3 regions of the Ralstonia mojiangensis genome follow, and region 3 is predicted to be linked to each of the others. Evidence: predicted binding sites of a transcription regulator. Region 3 holds the regulator's gene; each other region holds the start of a gene.
The links. Region 3 encodes FNR, which switches genes on or off when oxygen is low (the NO sensors DNR and NnrR bind a similar motif). Its sites were predicted from a motif close to TTGATNNNNATCAA; they were not measured.
Positions count from the first base shown of each region.

Region 1: the regulator FNR is predicted to act here: its motif matches at 2,376-2,389, upstream of NG898_RS25915 (PHA/PHB synthase family protein).
Region 2: the regulator FNR is predicted to act here: its motif matches at 4,173-4,186, upstream of adhP (alcohol dehydrogenase AdhP).

Region 1 covers NZ_JAMXHU010000008.1:31,537-37,674, reverse strand. Annotated here, with positions in the region: gene NG898_RS25920 (efflux transporter outer membrane subunit) at 1-563, opposite strand, end outside; gene NG898_RS25915 (PHA/PHB synthase family protein) at 564-2,312, opposite strand; gene NG898_RS25910 (hypothetical protein) at 2,808-2,993, shown strand; gene dbpA (ATP-dependent RNA helicase DbpA) at 3,008-4,405, shown strand; gene chrA (chromate efflux transporter) at 4,456-5,691, opposite strand; gene NG898_RS25895 (ethanolamine ammonia-lyase subunit EutB) at 5,816-6,138, shown strand, end outside.
Region 2 covers NZ_JAMXHU010000002.1:1,002,506-1,008,643, reverse strand. Annotated here, with positions in the region: gene NG898_RS11465 (indolepyruvate ferredoxin oxidoreductase family protein) at 1-2,577, shown strand, start outside; gene sbcB (exodeoxyribonuclease I) at 2,656-4,095, opposite strand; gene adhP (alcohol dehydrogenase AdhP) at 4,243-5,265, shown strand; gene NG898_RS11450 (2-hydroxyacid dehydrogenase) at 5,325-6,138, shown strand, end outside.
Region 3 covers NZ_JAMXHU010000003.1:251,258-257,395, forward strand. Annotated here, with positions in the region: gene NG898_RS13240 (pseudouridine synthase) at 1-917, opposite strand, end outside; gene scpB (SMC-Scp complex subunit ScpB) at 1,010-1,849, opposite strand; gene NG898_RS13250 (sulfite exporter TauE/SafE family protein) at 2,335-3,078, opposite strand; gene fnr (fumarate/nitrate reduction transcriptional regulator Fnr) at 3,256-3,984, shown strand; gene NG898_RS13260 (hypothetical protein) at 4,005-4,259, opposite strand; gene NG898_RS13265 (FixH family protein) at 4,256-4,483, opposite strand; gene ccoG (cytochrome c oxidase accessory protein CcoG) at 4,510-5,973, opposite strand; gene ccoP (cytochrome-c oxidase, cbb3-type subunit III) at 5,970-6,138, opposite strand, start outside.

The sequences.
Region 1 (6,138 bases), on a different contig from region 3:
ACTTGCGCGATCAGCCCAAGCGCTACCGCACGGCGTGCGGCGTCGGATGCCACATAGCTTTCCAGTGCGGCCTCGTTGAGGTTGCGTACGCGTCCCCAGAAATCGATCTCCCAACTGGAGACGCCGGCCCCCACTTGGTACTGGGTGACACGCATCGGCATGCCGAAGGGGCTTACGTCCGCCGGAATGCTCAGGCGACTGACGCCGGCCTGCGCATTGAGATGCGGAAACAACTCCGCGCGCTGGATGCCAAACGCGGCACGCGCCTCTTCCACACGCAGCACGGCAGTGCGCAGGTCGCGGTTGTTTTCCAGCGCCTGCTCGATCAACGCCTGCAGGCGCGTGTCCGTAAAGTACGCCTGCCAACCGGTCGCTGACGCTGACAGGCCATCCCGGCCATCGTCGGCGTCGTAGTGCTGGGCCACGGGCAACGCGGGCGCCTCGTAAGGCGGCGCCATCGAGATGCAACCCGACAGTGCCAGCACAGTGGCGGTGACTACCATGGCGGCCATACGCGTGCCGGCGTAGCTGCCACACGCCCGAAGCTGCTTTTGCACACGCATTTATTTCTCCAGCACGTAGGCGCCCGGCGCGTCCGCCAGTGGCGGCAGTGCCGGGGCGCCCATCTTCGGTGGCTTCACCGGTGCGGGGCCCGATGCATGCGCGACCAGCCATGCATGCCATGCCGGCCACCATGAACCGTCGGTGGTGGGTGCCGATGCCAACCAATCATCCGGCGCCACCGATACCTCGCCGACGTTACGTGTCTGCATCTGGAACCGCCGGTGCGAGTTGGCCGGCGGGCTGACAATGCCGGCGTTGTGGCCGCCGCTGGTCAATACGAACGTCAGCTCCGCCTCGGTCAGGTGATGCAGCTTGTAGACCGAGCGCCATGGCGCCACGTGGTCGGTCAGCGTGCCCACCACGAAGATGGGCAAGTCGATGTCGTTGAGGGCCACCGGCTTTCCGTTGACGGGGTAGCGGCCCTCGCTCAGGTCGTCGTTCAGGAACAGATGCCGGAGATACTGGCTGTGCATCCGCGCGGGCATGCGCGTGGCATCGGCGTTCCAGGCCATCAGATCGTTCATCGGTGCGCGATCGCCCAGCAGGTATTCACCCACCACACGCGACCACAGCAAGTCGTACGAGCGCAGCATCTGGAAGGCTCCGGCCATCTGGCTGGCGCGTAGATAGCCGGTTTGCTCCATCTGCGCTTCCAACAGACTGACCTGTGCCTCGTCGATGAACAGGCCGAGTTCGCCCGGCTCGCAAAAGTCTGTCTGCGCGGCAAAGAGCGTCATGGATGCCAACCGCGCATCGCCATCGCGCGCCATGGCAGCCGCTGCAATGGCCAATAACGTGCCGCCAAGGCAGTAACCGGTGGCGTGGACGCGCTGGCCCTGCACGATGGCATTGACGGCATCGAGCGCGGCAAAGACACCGAGCTTGAGGTAGTCATCCATGTCGAGGGCGCGATCAGCCTCATCGGGGTTTTTCCAGGAGATGCAGAACACGGTATGGCCCTGCTCTACCAGATAGCGGATCAGCGAGTTCTGCGGTGACAGATCCAGGATGTAGTACTTCATGATCCATGCCGGCACGATCAGGATGGGCTCGGCCTGGACCTTGTTCGTGGCCGGCGCGTACTGGATCAGCTCGATCAGGCGGTTGCGCAGGACCACCTTGCCGGGCGTGATGGCCACGTCGCGGCCCACCATAAAACCTTCGGTGCCGGCGGCCGGCGCGCCGCTCATGGAGCGCTCCAGATCGTCAAGCGCATTGAGTGCGCCGCGCACGAGATTGGTACCGTGCTGTTCAAAGGTCCGACGCAAGACAATGGGGTTGGTTGCCAACTGGTTGCCTGGCGACATCATGTCGAGCCATTGACGCGCAGCAAAGGCAACCACGTCTTCATGATGCTTGGCGACGCCCCACACGCCGCGTGTGGCCGCCTCCCACCATTGCTCCGTCAACAGGAAGGACTGGTGCAGCACGTTGAACGGCCACAAGCGCCACTCGTCAGCCAAGAAACGACGGTCATGGGCCGGCGGCTGGACGCAAAGACACACGTCCTGAGGGCCGGACGCCATACAGTCCCGGATGTAACGCTCGAGTTGTTCGGCCTGCGTCAGCGCCAGGCGGCACAGATCCAGCCTCTTGCCTGGCGAGACGGCGAGATGCAGTGCCCAGTCGAGCAACGCCAGCTGCATTGATGCGAGGGACAGCGAATTCGATGTGCGGGCAAGAGCAGCGTGAAACGGCAGATCGATCTGTTCTGCAGTTGGTGAAGACGGCACGGGGGCGGTGCGCATAGTTGGGGCGTCAAACGATTGCCAATATGCGATCCATTAGATGCCAGCGGCTACCGACCAGACTTGACGCACCTCAAACCGGGACAAGAGCGCGGACTCTAGACAGTGTCAAAGAAATGACATCTGCAGTTTCCTGCCACTCGTCACAGAGGCTTCGCCCGCGCCTTACGAGCCTAAATGGGTGTGTTAGAGTCCGGCGGGGAAAACGTGACGATCTGCAAGATCGGCCCCATATTTCCATCGCTCTCAACGTTGTAGCCGCAAATCTGTTGCACCAACAGGATGCATTGGGCGCATGGCGTGGGCGTCGCGAGACGAGATGACTTTCCCACCTGTCAGGCCAAAATAGCCAAAGGGCAGCGCAATCTCCTACGAACGGCTCGGCAACGCCATTTGTGGTTGAGGTATTGATCCAGATTGACATCGGCGCATTCGCGGCCCCGGTCCACCTGCCTCGTCATCGAGGCGCAACGAACAATCCATTTAGAGAAAACCGTGTTCACTTGCATCAACCAGAGCTGCGGCACGCAGTGGGAGCTGTCCGACGTCGTCATCAAGGATGAGGGCCAAGGACCGCTGTTCCGCTGTGCGCTATGCGGCGCGCGCAACTATCTCAAACGCGTCGAAACCAAAGACGGCCGGGTCATCTACAAGCAAATCGAAGGCAAGCCGCTCAAGTGATCCAACGCAACGACATGACCATCGAACCAACCGCCACGCCCTTCACCACCCTAGCGCTCGCCCCGGCCGTGCTCGCGAACCTTGCGCAGCTCGGCTACACCGACATGACGCCGATCCAGGCTGCAAGCCTGCCCATCGCGCTTGCGGGCCACGATCTGATCGCGCAGGCAAAGACGGGCAGCGGCAAAACGGCAGCGTTTGCGCTGGCACTGCTCGCACGGCTCGACGCGCGCAGCTTCGACGTACAGGCGATGGTGCTCTGCCCGACGCGCGAGCTTGCCGATCAGGTCGCGCAGGAAATCCGCCGCCTGGCACGCGCCGAAGAAAACGTAAAGGTACTGACGCTCTGCGGCGGCACACCGATGCGTCCGCAGGCGGCAAGCCTTGAGCATGGCGCACATGTCATCGTCGGCACGCCGGGGCGCATCATGGACCACCTGGAACGCGGCAATCTTGCGCTCGGCGCGCTGAAGACGCTCGTGCTTGACGAAGCAGACCGCATGCTCGACATGGGTTTCTTCGATGACATCGCGACGGTCGTGCGCCAGTGCCCGGCCGATCGCCAGACGCTGCTGTTCTCGGCGACCTACCCGGAAGGTATTGCGAAGCTGTGCCAGCGCATTCTGCGCAATCCAAAAGAAGTGAAGCTCGAAGAGCGCCACGACGACAGCAAGATTCGCCAGCGCTTCTACGAGGTGACCGACAACAAGCGGTTGCATGCGGTCGGGCTGCTGCTCAAGCACTATCGGCCGGTGAGCACGCTCGCCTTCTGCAACACGAAGCAGCAATGCCGTGACCTGCTCGACGTGTTGCGCGCGGAGGGCATCCACGCGCTGGCGCTGCATGGTGAACTCGAGCAGCGTGAGCGCGATCAGGTATTGATCCAGTTCGCGAACCGCAGTTGCTCGGTGCTCGTCGCGACCGACGTTGCCGCGCGCGGGCTCGACATCGCACAGCTCGAAGCGGTGATCAACGTTGACGTGACGCCCGACCCCGAAGTGCACGTGCATCGCATTGGCCGCACGGGCCGCGCCGATGAGAACGGCTGGGCGTTGAGCCTCGCGAGCATGGACGAGATGGGCCGTGTCGGCAACATCGAACAGGCGCTTGGGCGCGAGGTCGAATGGCACAAGCTCGACGAGCTTGATACCGGCAATGACGCACCGCTGCTGCCGCCAATGGAAACGCTGCAGATTCTCGGCGGACGCAAGGAGAAGATCCGCCCCGGCGATGTACTCGGTGCATTGACGGGCGACGCCGGCTTTCGGGGCGACCAGATCGGCAAGATCAACGTGACCGAATTCTCGACCTACGTTGCGGTCGACCGCGGCATCGCACGCGAGGCGCTGCGCAAGCTCAACGGTGGCACGCTGAAGGGCAAGAAGGTCCGGGTTCGGCTCATGGACGAATGACCCCCTGCCCCTGCGCAGTTACTGGTTGCCGCTCGTAGGAAGAGCGCGATTCAACCCAGCATGGCAGCGCCAACGCCCGCCGCCGCACAAAACGCCACCACAATCAGCGGTGGCGTTTTCCATCGCGTCAGCAGCAGGAACGCAATCGCCGCGACGGCAAAGTCGCTCCATGACCGCACGGCGCTCGTCCAGACCGGCGTGTAAAGGGCAAACGCCAGCAATCCAACCACTGCGGCATTCACACCCGCCAGCAGCGCCGCCATGGAAGGACGCGCGCGCAATGCCTGCCAGTAAGGCAGCGCCGCGATGACCAGCAGCAGGCCCGGCAGAAAAATGCCCACCGTAGCAAGCGCAGCACCGGCCCAATGATTGAGCCCTGGCGCGATCGTCCAGCCGAGGAAAGCGGCGAAGGTGAATAACGGCCCGGGCACGGCCTGCGCGGCGCCGTAGCCTGCCAGGAAATCGTTCGGCGTGACCCAACCCGTCGCGACCGTCTGATGCTCCAGCAGCGGAAGCACGACGTGCCCGCCTCCGAAAACCAACGCGCCCGACCGATAGAACGCGTCGAACACTTTCGCGGGCATCCATGGATGAAGGTCTGCCACAACCGGAAGCCCGAACAACAGCGCGCAGAACAGCACCAGGCTGACGATACTGGCAGCGTGAGACACGCGGAATGCGGTTCCCTGCCCCGCCCTCGGACCCTCATTCGCCGGACGCGACGATCGGCATAACAACAAGCCCAGCACGGCGCCAAGCACGATCACGACAAGTTGCGCGTAAACGGTCGTCAACGCGCTTAGCACGGCGATGCTGATCAGCGCAATACCTGCGCGCTGCCAGTCAGGACAGAGCTTGCGCGCCATGTCCCACACGGCCTGCGCCACCACCGCAACGGCAACCAGCTTCAAACCGTGGATCAGGCCCACGCCAATCGGGCCGCCGAGGCTCGGCGCGAGCATCGCAAAAACCAGCAGCAACAAGACGGAAGGCAGCGTAAAGCCGCACCATGCCGCCAACCCGCCACGCCATCCCGCCCGAAGCAGCCCGACGGAGAATCCCACCTGGCTGCTGGCAGGCCCGGGCAGAAACTGGCATAGGCCAACGAGATCTGTGAATGTTGCGTCATCCAGCCAGCGGCGGCGGTCTACGAACTCGCGCCGGAAGTAGCCGATATGCGCGACAGGGCCGCCGAAACTGGTGAGGCCCAGCTTGAGAAAGACCGCCAGCACTTCCATGGCAGAGCCCGCTTGGTGTAAGCGGGACGGTGTGGCGGATGCGGTCATTTACGGGCGAGATCGACGTTTGGGAAATGCGTATTAGAACATTGCCGCCGTGACATAGAAGGCAACTAAAGTGGCAGGATAAGCATCGCCGTCACCGTCATTGGACGCTTCCGCGTATCCCATCATGCACTTCGCTCAGACCATTGGCGCGCAACGCCATGTGTTCAACGATCTCAAGGCGCTCCTGGCCAAAGCCAGCCCGGCGCGCTCGGGCGACTATCTGGCGGGTCTGGCCGCGGCCAGCGAGGGCGAACGCATGGCCGCGCGCATGGCGTTGGCGGATGTGCCGCTGTCGGTGTTCCTCAACGAAGCGCTGGTGCCTTATGAAGACGACGAGGTCACGCGCCTGATTCTTGATCGGCATGACGCGCAGGCCTTCCAGCCGATTGCCTCGCTCACGGTGGGTGAGTTCCGCAACTGGTTGCTCCTGCATGAGACCGACAGCCA
Region 2 (6,138 bases), on a different contig from region 3:
CCGCTGGAAGCGCACGGCGCGCGTGCCTTTGCCGAAGGGCTACAAGAGATCCTGGTGGTGGAAGAGAAGCGCCAGATCCTGGAATACCAGCTCAAGGAAGAGCTGTACAACTACCGCGACGACGTGCGCCCGCGCGTGTACGGCAAGTTTGACGAGCGCGACAACGCCGGCGGCGAATGGTCCGTGCCGATGGCCAACTGGCTGCTGCCGGCGCATTACGAGCTATCGCCTGCGCTGATCGCCCGCGCCATCGCCACGCGTCTGGAGAAATTCGAACTGCCGTCGGACGTGCGCGCGCGCATTGCCTCGCGCATCGCCATCATCGACGCCAAAGAGAAGGCGCTCGCCAAGCCGCGCGTTACTGCCGAGCGCAAGCCGTGGTTCTGCTCGGGCTGCCCGCACAACACGTCGACCAACGTACCGGAAGGTTCGCGTGCGCTGGCCGGCATCGGCTGCCACTACATGACCGTGTGGATGGACCGCCGCACCGACACCTTCAGCCAGATGGGCGGCGAAGGCGTGGCGTGGATCGGCCAGATGCCTTTCTCGGGCGACCAGCACGTGTTCGCCAACCTGGGCGACGGCACGTATTACCACTCCGGCTTGCTGGCGATCCGCGCATCGATTGCGGCCAAGGTGAACATCACCTACAAGATCCTCTACAACGACGCCGTGGCCATGACCGGCGGCCAGCCGGTCGACGGCCCGCTGTCAGTGCCGCAGATTGCCGCGCAGGTGCATGCGGAAGGCACATCGCGCATCGTCATCGTCACGGACGAACCGGAGAAGTACAACGCCGCCATCAAGCTCCCGGAAGGCGTGACGGTGCACCACCGCGACCGCCTCGACGCGATTCAGCGCGAACTGCGCGAGGTGCAAGGCACCAGCGTGCTGATCTACGACCAGACCTGTGCGACCGAAAAGCGCCGCCGCCGCAAGCGCGGCACGATGGTCGATCCGGCACGCCGCGCGTTCATCAACGACGCGGTGTGCGAAGGCTGCGGCGATTGCTCGGTCAAGTCGAACTGCCTGTCGGTCGAGCCGCTGGAAACGGAACTGGGCACGAAGCGCAAGATCAACCAGTCGTCCTGCAACAAGGATTTTTCGTGCGTGAACGGCTTCTGCCCGAGCTTCGTGACGGCCGAGGGCGCGCAGGTGCGCAAGCCCGAATCGCACGGCGTGTCGATGGAAGGCCTGCCGCTGCTGCCGCATCCTGAGCTGCCTGCCATCCAGCGCGCGTACGGCGTGCTGGTGACCGGCGTGGGCGGCACGGGCGTGGTGACCATCGGCGGCCTGCTCGGCATGGCCGCGCACATCGAAGGCAAGGGCGTGACCGTGCTCGACATGGCGGGCCTGGCGCAGAAAGGCGGCGCCGTGCTCTCGCACGTGCAGATCGGCGAGCGTCCGGATTCGATCCACGCCACGCGCATCGCCATGGGCGAGGCTGACCTAGTGATCGGCTGCGACGCGATTGTCTCTGCGTCGGACGAAGTGCTGTCGAAAGTGCAGCACAGCCAGACGCGCGCCATCGTCAACAGCACGGCTTCCCCGACTGCTGACTTCATCAAGAACCCGAACTGGCGCTTCCCGGGCAGCTCGGCCGAGGCGGATATCCGTGCGGCCATCGGCGATGCCTGCGCGTTTGAAGACGCCAACACGCTGGCCGTGCGCCTGCTGGGCGACGCCATCTACACCAATCCGCTCGTGCTGGGCTTTGCGTGGCAGAAAGGCTGGCTTCCGCTGACGCACGACGCGCTCATCCGCGCGATCGAACTCAACGGCGTGGCCGTCGAAAAGAACAAGACCGCGTTCGAATGGGGCCGCCACCTCGCGCAAGACCGCGATGCGGTGCTCAAGCTCGCCGACGATGCGCCGCGTGCCAAAGCCGACGTCATCGCCCTGCCCTCGCTGGACACGCTGATCGCCCGCCGTGTCGATCTGCTGACCGCGTACCAGAACGCCGCGTATGCCGCTGAATTCCGCGCGGTGGTCGAGCGCGTGCGTGCAGCAGAAGCCGCCGTGGTGGGGGCCGGCCAACCCCTGGCGCTCACGGAAGCGGTGGTGCGCAACCTGTCGAAGCTGATGGCGTACAAGGACGAATACGAAGTCGCTCGCCTGTACACCGACCCGGCGTTCCTCGACAAGCTGCGCGCGCAATTCGAAGGCGAGCCCGGCCGCGACTACCAGCTCAACTTCTGGCTTGCGCCGCCCATGATTGCCAAGCGTGACGAGAAGGGCCACCTGGTCAAGCAACGCTTTGGCCCGAACACGATGCGCATCTTCAAGGTGCTCGCCAAGCTCAAGGGCCTGCGCGGCACGGCGTTCGACCTCTTCGGCAAGACCGAAGAGCGCCGCACAGAGCGCGCGCTGATCGGCGAATACCGCACGCTGGTCGATGAACTCGCGCGCGGGCTGACGGCGCAGAAGCTGGGGCAGGCTGTGGAACTGGCCCGCCTGCCGGAAGACATCCGCGGCTTCGGCCATGTGAAGGAGGCCAACCTGGCGGCGGCGCGCATCCGCTGGAACAAGCTGCTGGCACAGTGGCGCGATCCGGCGGCGGCACAGCAGGCAGCCTGATCAGCGCCAAGCGTTCAGCATCGCCATGGAAAAACGGAGGCTTCGGCCTCCGTTTTTTCTTTGTGCGCTCCAGGTGTGTCAGCCCGGCACGATCTGCTGCGCGTAGTCGTACAGATCCTGCAGGATGGTCTGCGCACGTGCGTCGCCGTTCTCCGCCGCTTCTGCGCCCAACTGTTGAAGCCGCTCGCCGAAAACTTCGAACGTCATATAGCCGTCACGGCCTTCGAACAACCGCTCGGCGCGCAGCTGTTCCCACTGCTCGTATTCCTCTTCGTTCAACGTATCGGGGAAGTTGCGCGCACGGTAGCGGAACAGCAGCTCAGGCAGGCGCGCATCGGAAAAATCGGCATGCAGGCGCGCGAGTTGTTCGCCGCTGAGCGTGCGCAGCTCGTTGAGCAGGCGGCGATCGTCGTTGCCGACGAATCCGCCGTAGAGGTTCTGGTCGACGTCTTCGATCGGCTCCAGTTCGCGGGCGTACACCTGACGCCAGGTTTCGCGCATGTCCGGCGCGCCTTGGGCGATGGCGGCGTGGCGTTCAATGGTGGCGAAGTCGATGCCCCAGCGTTCTGCCTGGGCGGGCTGCAGCGTCTTCATGTTGCTGATGACGATGGGCGACTTGTTGATGTGAATCGACTTGATCGGCAGTCGCGTGGTGCCTTCGGCCAGATCGGCCGTGCGCGTGAACATGCGCTCGCGGATCGTCGCCACGTCCATGTGGAACAGCTCGGACGGGTCGAACGCCAGATCCCAGACGATCAGTTCGTTCTTGTTGGTCGGATGCCCACCCAGCGGCCACACCACCGCCATGCAGCCGCGCTCCACGCCGTACATGCCGGAGATGTGCAGCAACGGCCGCGGCGCATCGCCAATCTCGGCCACCACGCGGTCTTTCTTGCGCAGCGCCAGGCAGAAATCGAACAGGCGCGGCTGCGCATTGCGAATCAGGCGCGCCAGCGCAATCGTCGCGCGCACGTCGGACACCGCATCGTGCGCCGCCTCATGCACCAGGCCGTTGGCTTTGGACAGATGCTCCAGCTTGAAGCTCGGCCGGCCGTCTTCGTGGGTCGGCCATTGGATGCCTTCGGGGCGCAGGGCCCACGTGGTGCGCACCACGTCGAGCAGATCCCACCGCCCGCAGTCGTTCTGCCACTCGCGCGCGTACGGGTCGATCAGGTTGCGCCAGAACAGGTGGCGCGTCACCTCATCGTCGAAACGGATGGTGTTGTAGCCGACGCCGATGGTGCCGGGCGTGCCAAGTTCGCGCTCGATGGCCTGGGCGAAACGGTATTCCGGAATGCCTTGCCGGGCGCATTGCTGCGGCGTGATGCCGGTGATGAGGCACGACACCGGATCGGGCAGCCAGTCGTTGGACGGGTGGCAGAACAGTTCGACCGGCTCGCCGATCTCGTTCAGCTCGGCATCGGTGCGGATGCCGGCAAACTGCGCGGGGCGATCACGGCGCGGCACGGCGCCGAACGTTTCGTAGTCGTGCCAGAGAAAGGTGGGAGTGACGGGCAAGGCAGCGGCTCGCTGGAAAACACTGAAGATGCCGGCATGTTAACAGTGTTGCCCATCCCGCTCGCCCTCCTTGGCGGTTGACTCACATCAACCCGCATCGGGCAGGCGTCGACCAGACTGGTATCTCCCCCAACCCGGAGATGTCTCATGGCCCAGTCGATGAAAGCCGCGGTAGTCCATGCGTTTGGCGAACCCTTGCGCATTGAGGAAGTGCCGGTTCCCACACCTGGGCGCGGGCAGATTCTTGTCAAGATCGCGGCCTCGGGCGTCTGCCATACAGACTTGCACGCCGCCGATGGCGACTGGCCCGTCAAGCCCAGCCTGCCGTTCATCCCCGGGCACGAAGGGGTGGGTTATGTGGCAGCCGTGGGCGAAGGCGTAACCGCCGTCAAGGAAGGCGACCGCGTGGGTGTGCCCTGGCTCTACACCGCCTGCGGCCACTGCGAGCATTGCCTGGGTGGGTGGGAAACCCTCTGCCACGAGCAGCAGAACACTGGCTACTCCGTCAACGGCGGCTATGCCGAATACGTACTGGCCGACCCGAACTACGTCGGCCACCTGCCCGCGCAGGTCAGCTTCGAAGAGATCGCACCGATCCTCTGCGCAGGCGTGACGGTCTACAAGGGCATCCGCATGACGGATACGCGGCCCGGCCAGTGGATCGCCATTTCCGGCATTGGTGGGCTGGGACACGTGGCGGTGCAGTATGCGATCGCCATGGGCCTGCATGTGGTGGCCGTCGACGTGGCGCCCGACAAGCTCGCGCTGGCACGCGAGCTGGGGGCCAAGCTCGTCGTCGATGCCTCGCAGCAGGATCCCGCAGCCGTGATTCAGAAAGAGATCGGCGGTGTGCACGGCGTGCTCGTGACGGCGGTGTCACGCAGCGCCTTTGCGCAAGCGCTGGGCATGGTGCGGCGCGGCGGGACGATCTCGCTCAATGGCCTGCCGCCCGGCGATTTTCCGCTGCCGATCTTCTCCACGGTGCTCAATGGCATCACGGTGCGCGGCTCGATCGTCGGCACGCGGCGAGATCTGCAAGAGTCCCTGGAGTTTGCCGCCGAGGGGCTGGTGCGCGCCCACATTCACCGCGACAAGCTCGACAACATCAACCAGGTGTTTGCCGATCTAAAGGCCGGCAAGGTGGATGGCCGCATCGTCCTGACGCTCTGAGTGCCCCCACCCGGCGGTGCGAGTAAGCTGCAGGCATCACGTCCGCTTGCCACACCGCCATGCGCATCCTCTTTTTCAGCAGCCACCGTTACGACGAAGACAGCTTCCGCGCCTCGCTCGCGCGCGGCGGCCACAGCTTCGACCTCGTTTTCCAGCGCGCGCACCTTGACGCGCAAACGGCGTCTCTCGCAGCGGGCTTTGAAGTGGTGTGCCCGTTCGTCAATGATTCGCTCAGTGCGGAAGTGCTCGAGGCGCTGGCTGCGGGCGGCACGCGCCTGATCGCGCTGCGTTCGGCAGGCTTCAACCACGTCGATCTGCCGGCCGCGCAGCGTCTGGGGCTGACGGTGGTACGCGTGCCGGCCTATTCGCCACACGCGGTGGCCGAACATGCGGTCGGCATGATCCTCACGTTGAACCGGCGACTGCACCGTGCCTGCAATCGGACGCGCGAAGGCGATTTCTCATTGGATGGATTGCTGGGCTTCGACCTGGCAGGCAAGACCGTCGGCGTGGTCGGCACCGGGCAGATCGGGCAGGTGTTCGCTCGGATCATGGCGGGCTTCGGCTGCCAGTTGCTGGCATTCGATCCATTTCCGCAGGCCTCTCTGACGGCGCTGGGCGTGCGTTATGTGCCGCTGCCGGAATTGCTCGCGCAGGCCGATATCGTCAGCCTGCATTGCCCGCTCAACGCTGGCACGCATCACCTGATCGACGCCAGCGCGCTCGCCAGCATGAAGCCGGGCGCCATGCTCATCAACACGAGCCGCGGCGGCCTGGTCGACAGCCCTGCGCTGATCGACGCGCTCAAGAGCGGTCAGCTCGGGCACCTCGGGCTCGACGTCTACGAAGAAGAGGCCGATCTGTTTTTCGAAG
Region 3 (6,138 bases):
TTCATGCGCGGCAATGCATCGAACACCGTCGGACGGCCTTCCGGATCGGACTGGCTCACGATTTCACCGGCCGGCTTGTGATACAGCAGCACACGCGGCGGCTTGTTCGGCAGCTTGCGCTGGATCAGCTTGCCGTTCACGCGCACCTGATCGGTCGCGAGAATGCGTTGGCCGATGTGGGCCGGCAGGCCGTTCACGGAGACGCGACCTTGCAGGATCAGGTCTTCCATGTCGCGGCGCGAGCCAAGCCCGGCGTCCGCCAGGATTTTGTGCAGCTTGGGAGCGTCGTCTTCGGAGGTCAGTTCGCGCGCCTTAGGGGGCTGCGATGCACTGCCCGCGTCAACATCCGAGTCGTACGCGCCGGAAATCACGTATTGGAAGACGTCTTCGGAGCCCTTGCCGCCCTTCAGCCCCTTGCCCCCGCGATTCTGGGTCTGGCCGCCAGCCTTGCCTTGCGGTTTGCCGTTGCGGTTCTGCTGCTTGCCACGACCGCCGGCACTCTTGCCGCCAGCGCCTTCCGTACGTTCACTGCGCTCGGCGCGTTCCGCCGGTTGGCCTTCGCCTTGACGGCGACGGTTTTTGCCGAAACGGCCGCGCGGGCCCCGCCGCTCGCCCTGGCCTTCTGCCGGCGCCTGCTCGGCCGGTGCAGCACCTTCTGCGGCAACGACCGCCGGCTCACCAGCCGACTCTTTCGGCTTGCGCGCCCGCGGCGCGCGGCTCTTGCGCGGTTGCGCAGGCTGGCTGGCGTCAGCACCACCGGCCTCGGCGGCTTCACCTTCAGGGCGGCCGTCCTGCTGCTGGCGGCGCGAAGCCACGAGGTTGCGCAAGCCTCGGCGCAAACCCTTGCGACGAGGCGCGGCCTCGGTCCCATCACCGCCGTCTTGTCGCGGCGGCTGAGCGTCGGCGTCGGCCGGCATACGTGTATCCATGGAGTCTGGCTGGGTGCTCACAACGTCTTCAAAAAATCTAGGGGTTCAGACCATGCACCGACTGTGCGGCGGGCATGGCGTCACGAATGTTCATTGGCGGGAGCCGCAGGCGGCTCGACCGGTGTTTTGTACTCGTCTTCCGTTGCCTCGGTCGCATTCACCGCTTGCGACTCGGTTTCCAGCTCTGGCTCATCACCCACCGCAACCTCAGCAGGCTGCGCTGGCGTTTCAGCTGCTTCGACGAAAGCCTCGTCAATGGGCGATCCGGCAGAGTCCTCCACCGAGGCCTCTCCGCTCTCGGCACCTTCCGGCGCGTCGTTCACCATCGCTGACAGCTCTTCTACCGCAATTGCGCCGCCCTCGAATTCAATGGCGCCCTGCTCCAGAAGGCTCGCCTGCGCCTGAGCTCGGGCATCTTCCAGCGGCGGCAACTCGTCCAGCGAGCGCAAGCCAAGATCGTCGAGAAACTGCTTGGTCGTCGCATACAGCGCGGGGCGACCCGGCACGTCGCGATGACCAATGACTTCGATCCAGCCGCGGTCTTCAATCTGCTTGATGACCTGCGTGTTGACCGTCACACCGCGAATGTCTTCGATATCGCCGCGGGTGACCGGCTGGCGATAAGCGATGATCGCCAGGGTTTCCATCACGGCACGCGAGTACTTGGGCGGCTTTTCCGGGTGCAGTCGATCAAGATACACGCGCATTTCCGGACGGCTCTGCAGGCGCCAGCCGGAGGCCAGCGCGACCAGTTCGACACCGCGATTCAGCCAGTCCTGGCGCAGTTCTTCGAGCAGCACACGGATGGTGTCTGCGGAAACATCTTCGTCGAAGAGCTTGCGCAAGTCATTGACTCGCAACGGATCCTGCGCGCAGATCAGCGCGGTCTCGAGGACGATCTTCGCCTCTTGGGTATTCATCGGGTTGAGCGGCTCGTCATTGCTCGCGCACGGCCAGTCGCCGTCACGCTTGAGGTTTGTCGTCCCGCCGCGAAGCACGCGGCATTTCTGAATGCTGTTGCCCACCCGGGCCCGGCGCGCGAAGGCCAATTATTCAATTGGATCCTGCACCGAAACGCAGTGGCTGTGCCCGCAAAGTAGGGCCGGAGGAGCGAGTTGATCCGGTGCCGGTCAGGCACCACAAGGGCAATTTCTTCCGCCGCCATGGGGACGGATACTGCACCGGACGACTACCAAGAAGAACGGCAGCCCGCCCGAATCGACTGTCCAGGGTGACTCTACCGCTGGATGGCATCGCTTGGCGCCGCGCTTGGGATTGTTGATTTGCGCGGGTGGCGAATCGAATTGTTGTCGATTGTAGGGCAATTTCCAGCAGCGCCGCAACCGGGAAGATGTCCTAGCCTCCCATCCCGGGCCGGATGGCGATTTCCCCGCGCTTTAAACGCTTACAGCACGAGACAGAATCCGTGTGCGTTAAGCATCTCTGGCAGCCAGATTGCGTGAAACAGCCCCCAGACCCCAAACCCGGCGATGGCGATGCCAGCCGCGCCTCGCGCCCATCGCTGGCGCGACAGCCCTCTCAACCACCCGGCCAAGCCAGACATCATCAGAAGGTTAGGCAGTGTGCCGGCACCAAAGACGAGCATGACCACGGCCCCTGAGGCTGCGTTGCCTGCCAACAACGCTACAGCCAATGCGCCGTAAACCATGCCACACGGCACCAAACCCCACGCCATACCCGTGACATAGCGGCGCAGCAACGGCGGCTGACGCTGAAGCTTGCCGCCCAGCCTAGCCGCCGCTAGAGACAGACCACCAGCGACGCGGCCGAGCAAGCGCTCAAGCCACACGCTGCGCCACACATCTCCGGCGGAACGCACGAGCAGCAACAAACCGTAGGCGAGCAGCAATGCACTGGCGAAGGCAAACAAGCCGCGTTGAATGGGCAGCCATTGCTGGCGCCAGACGGTCGCACCCATCGCACCCATGATTGCGCCAAGCAGCGTATAGGTGGTCAGCCGGCCGGCATGCATGACGACCTGCTCAAACCATAGACGGCGGCGAGACACGATCCGCACCGCCACCGCCCCGCGCTCGGCCGCGAGTGCGATACCGCTGCACATCGCCAGACAATGGACACCGCCGAGCAACGCAATCAGGAAAACGCTCAGAAGCGCGGCGGCACTCATCTTTCTGACGCTCTCTTGATATGGGCCAAGGTTTTCGTTTTGCTGTTGCGAACTAAGCGTAATTGGCGCGTTTTGCCGCATCGGAAATGTCCGAGGACAAGAAGGTCGCCGTTATAATAAGCTGGCGCTATACAACAAGAATTACTCATTTCACTTTCCCGAAATTCGCCCCCGCCCGTGCTCACTCGAATCGCACTTACCGACCAAGCCTCGCGTTGTTCCACCTGTGTACTCGGGCAAATCTGCCTGCCGGTGGGAATGAACTCGGATGACGTGCGCAAGATGGACGATTTGGTCGGCGAGCGCATCCGCATTAAGAAGGGGCAATCGCTCTATTCTCTGGGTGAGCCACTGGAGGCGGTTTACGGCATTCGTTTCGGCACGCTCAAAACCCATCTGACGCTTGAAGACGGACGACACCAGATCACTGGGTTCCATCTGCCGGGTGAAATCGTCGGGCTCGATGGCATTGGTGATATGCGCCACGTGTCGGACGCCACCGCGCTTGAAGATACTGAAGTCTGCGTGGTGCGCTACGACGAGCTGCAGCACCTTTCGCGCCGGCTGCCTTCGCTGCAGCATCAGTTTCTGCGCATCATGAGCAAGGAAATCTCGCAGGATCATCTGATGCTTCTCACGCTGGGCTCCATGCGTGCGGAGGAGCGTCTGGCAGCGTTCCTGCTCAACCTCTCGAAGCGATCGGCCCAGCGAGGATATTCGTCGACCGAGTTTGTGCTGCGTATGAGCCGCGAAGAACTTGGCAGCTATCTGGGTCTGAAGCTCGAAACCGTCAGCCGCCTGTTCTCGCGCTTTGCCGAAGCGGGTCTCATTCAGATCCGCCAACGCCACGTCAAGTTGGTCGACCTGGCCGGCCTGCGCCAGGTCATGAGCGGTCAGGCCGCCTAAGCTGCTTCCATGGTTCCCGCTCACACGAGCGGGTGTTCATGCGCTTCCAGTTTGCCGATGCCCGGCGACACATAGAGCGTCAGCGCGCTCGACAATCCGCACAGCAACCAGAACACAAAGAACGACACGGTGTAGACCGCCTGGGTCGACACCGTGATCTGTTCGCCGAAGAAGCGCAGGTCGGCGGGGTCCACCACCGCAAAAACCACCAGCTCAGCCAGCGCGGCCGACAGAAATGCCGGCCACAGAATCCACATCAGCAATCGACGTTTCATCGGGCCTCCGCGTGAATGGCATGTGGCGGCGCGACGACCGTCTTTTCAACGACCAAACCGCGGCGCACCACGTTGTCATGAATAGCAGGATCGGGATGCGACATTGCCAGCCAGATGGTGACGCCGCAGCCGACCATGGCGACGAACGGCCCTGCCATCAGCAGCCATGGCCAGGGCTCGCGCCACCAGGGACGGGCCTGTGCGGAAGATTGCGTTGCGTGCATCGTTGCCTCCTGTTGGGGATGCCGCATCAGCGCGGCACGATGAAGCTCGACGGTTCGCGCAGTACGAGGCTGTCGCTACCGCTGTCTGCATGGATGACGAAACGGATTTTGTGCGAGCCGGGGGCGGCATCGTCGGCCGGCCGGCGTACGCGCACAGGCAGCAGTCGGTTAGCCGCCGGCGGCAACTCCAATGTGGTCGACTCGCCGCTGCCGCCCTGCACGTCCAGTTCCGGCATGCCCTCGGCGGTGATGGTCACGCGCATGGGGTGCTCGGACGCGTTCATCAGTTGCAGGCGATAAACGTTCTCGATCTTGCCGCCGTCCACTTCACGCGCCAGCGCACCACGATCACGAATCACGTCAACCTTGAGCGGCTGCCGCATCGCCAATGCCACGATGAACCCGGTGAAGAGCACCAGCATGATTCCGGTATAGATCAGCACACGCGGACGCAGCAGATGTCGCCGGGCTTCCTTCGGGCTGAGCCGATCAAGCATCGCGCGTTCCGACGTGTAGCGGATCAGACCACGCGGGTAGCGCATCTTGTCCATGACCTGGTCACAGGCGTCAATGCAGGCGCCGCAACCGATGCATTCGTATTGCAGCCCTTGGCGGATGTCGATGCCGGTCGGGCATACCTGTACACAGATGCTGCAGTCGACGCAGGCACCCAGACCCTGAGCTTCGAAATCGGCGTTGCGCGAACGGCTGCCGCGCGGCTCGCCGCGCTGCGTGTCATAAGTGACAACGTAGGTATCGGGATCGACCATCACGCTCTGGAAACGAGCGTAGGGACACATGTAGCGGCAGACCTGTTCGCGCATGAAACCGGCGTTACCCCAGGTCGCAAATGCGTAGAACAGCATCCAAAACGTCTGCCAGGGGCCGAGCGACAGCGTCCAGGTCTCCATGCCCAGATCGCGGATTGGCGTGAAGAAGCCCACGAAGGTGAAGCCCGTCCACAGCCCGATGAGGATCCAAGCCGAATGCTTTGCGGCCTTCAGGCGGAATTTGCGCAGGCTCCAGCGCTCACCGTCGAGACGGATGCGCGCGAAGCGATCTCCTTCGATATGCCGCTCGATCCACATGAAAATCTCGGTGTAGACCGTCTGCGGACAGGCATAACCGCAAAAGAGCCGCCCCGCCACCGCCGTAAATAGAAACAGCGCGAGCGCCGACAGCACCAGCAGCAACGTCAGATAGATGACATCCTGCGGCCACAACACGAGGCCAAAGAGGTAGAACTTGCGTGCGCCCAAGTCGAACAGTACTGCTTGGCGACCGTTCCACTGGAACCACGGCAAGCCATAAAAGATGGCTTGCGTGGCCAGCACCAGCCAGACGCGCCAACGCGCGAAGGCGCCGGTCACGGCGCGCGGATAAATCTTGCGCCGGACCTCATAGAGCATCTGCTCGGTGGGTGCGTCTTCGGCGCCCGCCGCCGCAGTGGCGGGCGTCATGGGGCGCCAGGCTGGTTCCTTGTCGCTCATTGCGTGTGACTCGTGTTGCTATTCGACAGACCCCAGACATAGGCCGCCAGCATGCGGATCTTCTCCGGCGAGAGCAGGTTCTCATGTGCCGGCATCGTGTTGTCACGGCCCTTGAGGATGGTCTCGACGATGGTCGCTTCCGAACTGCCGTACAGCCAGACGCGG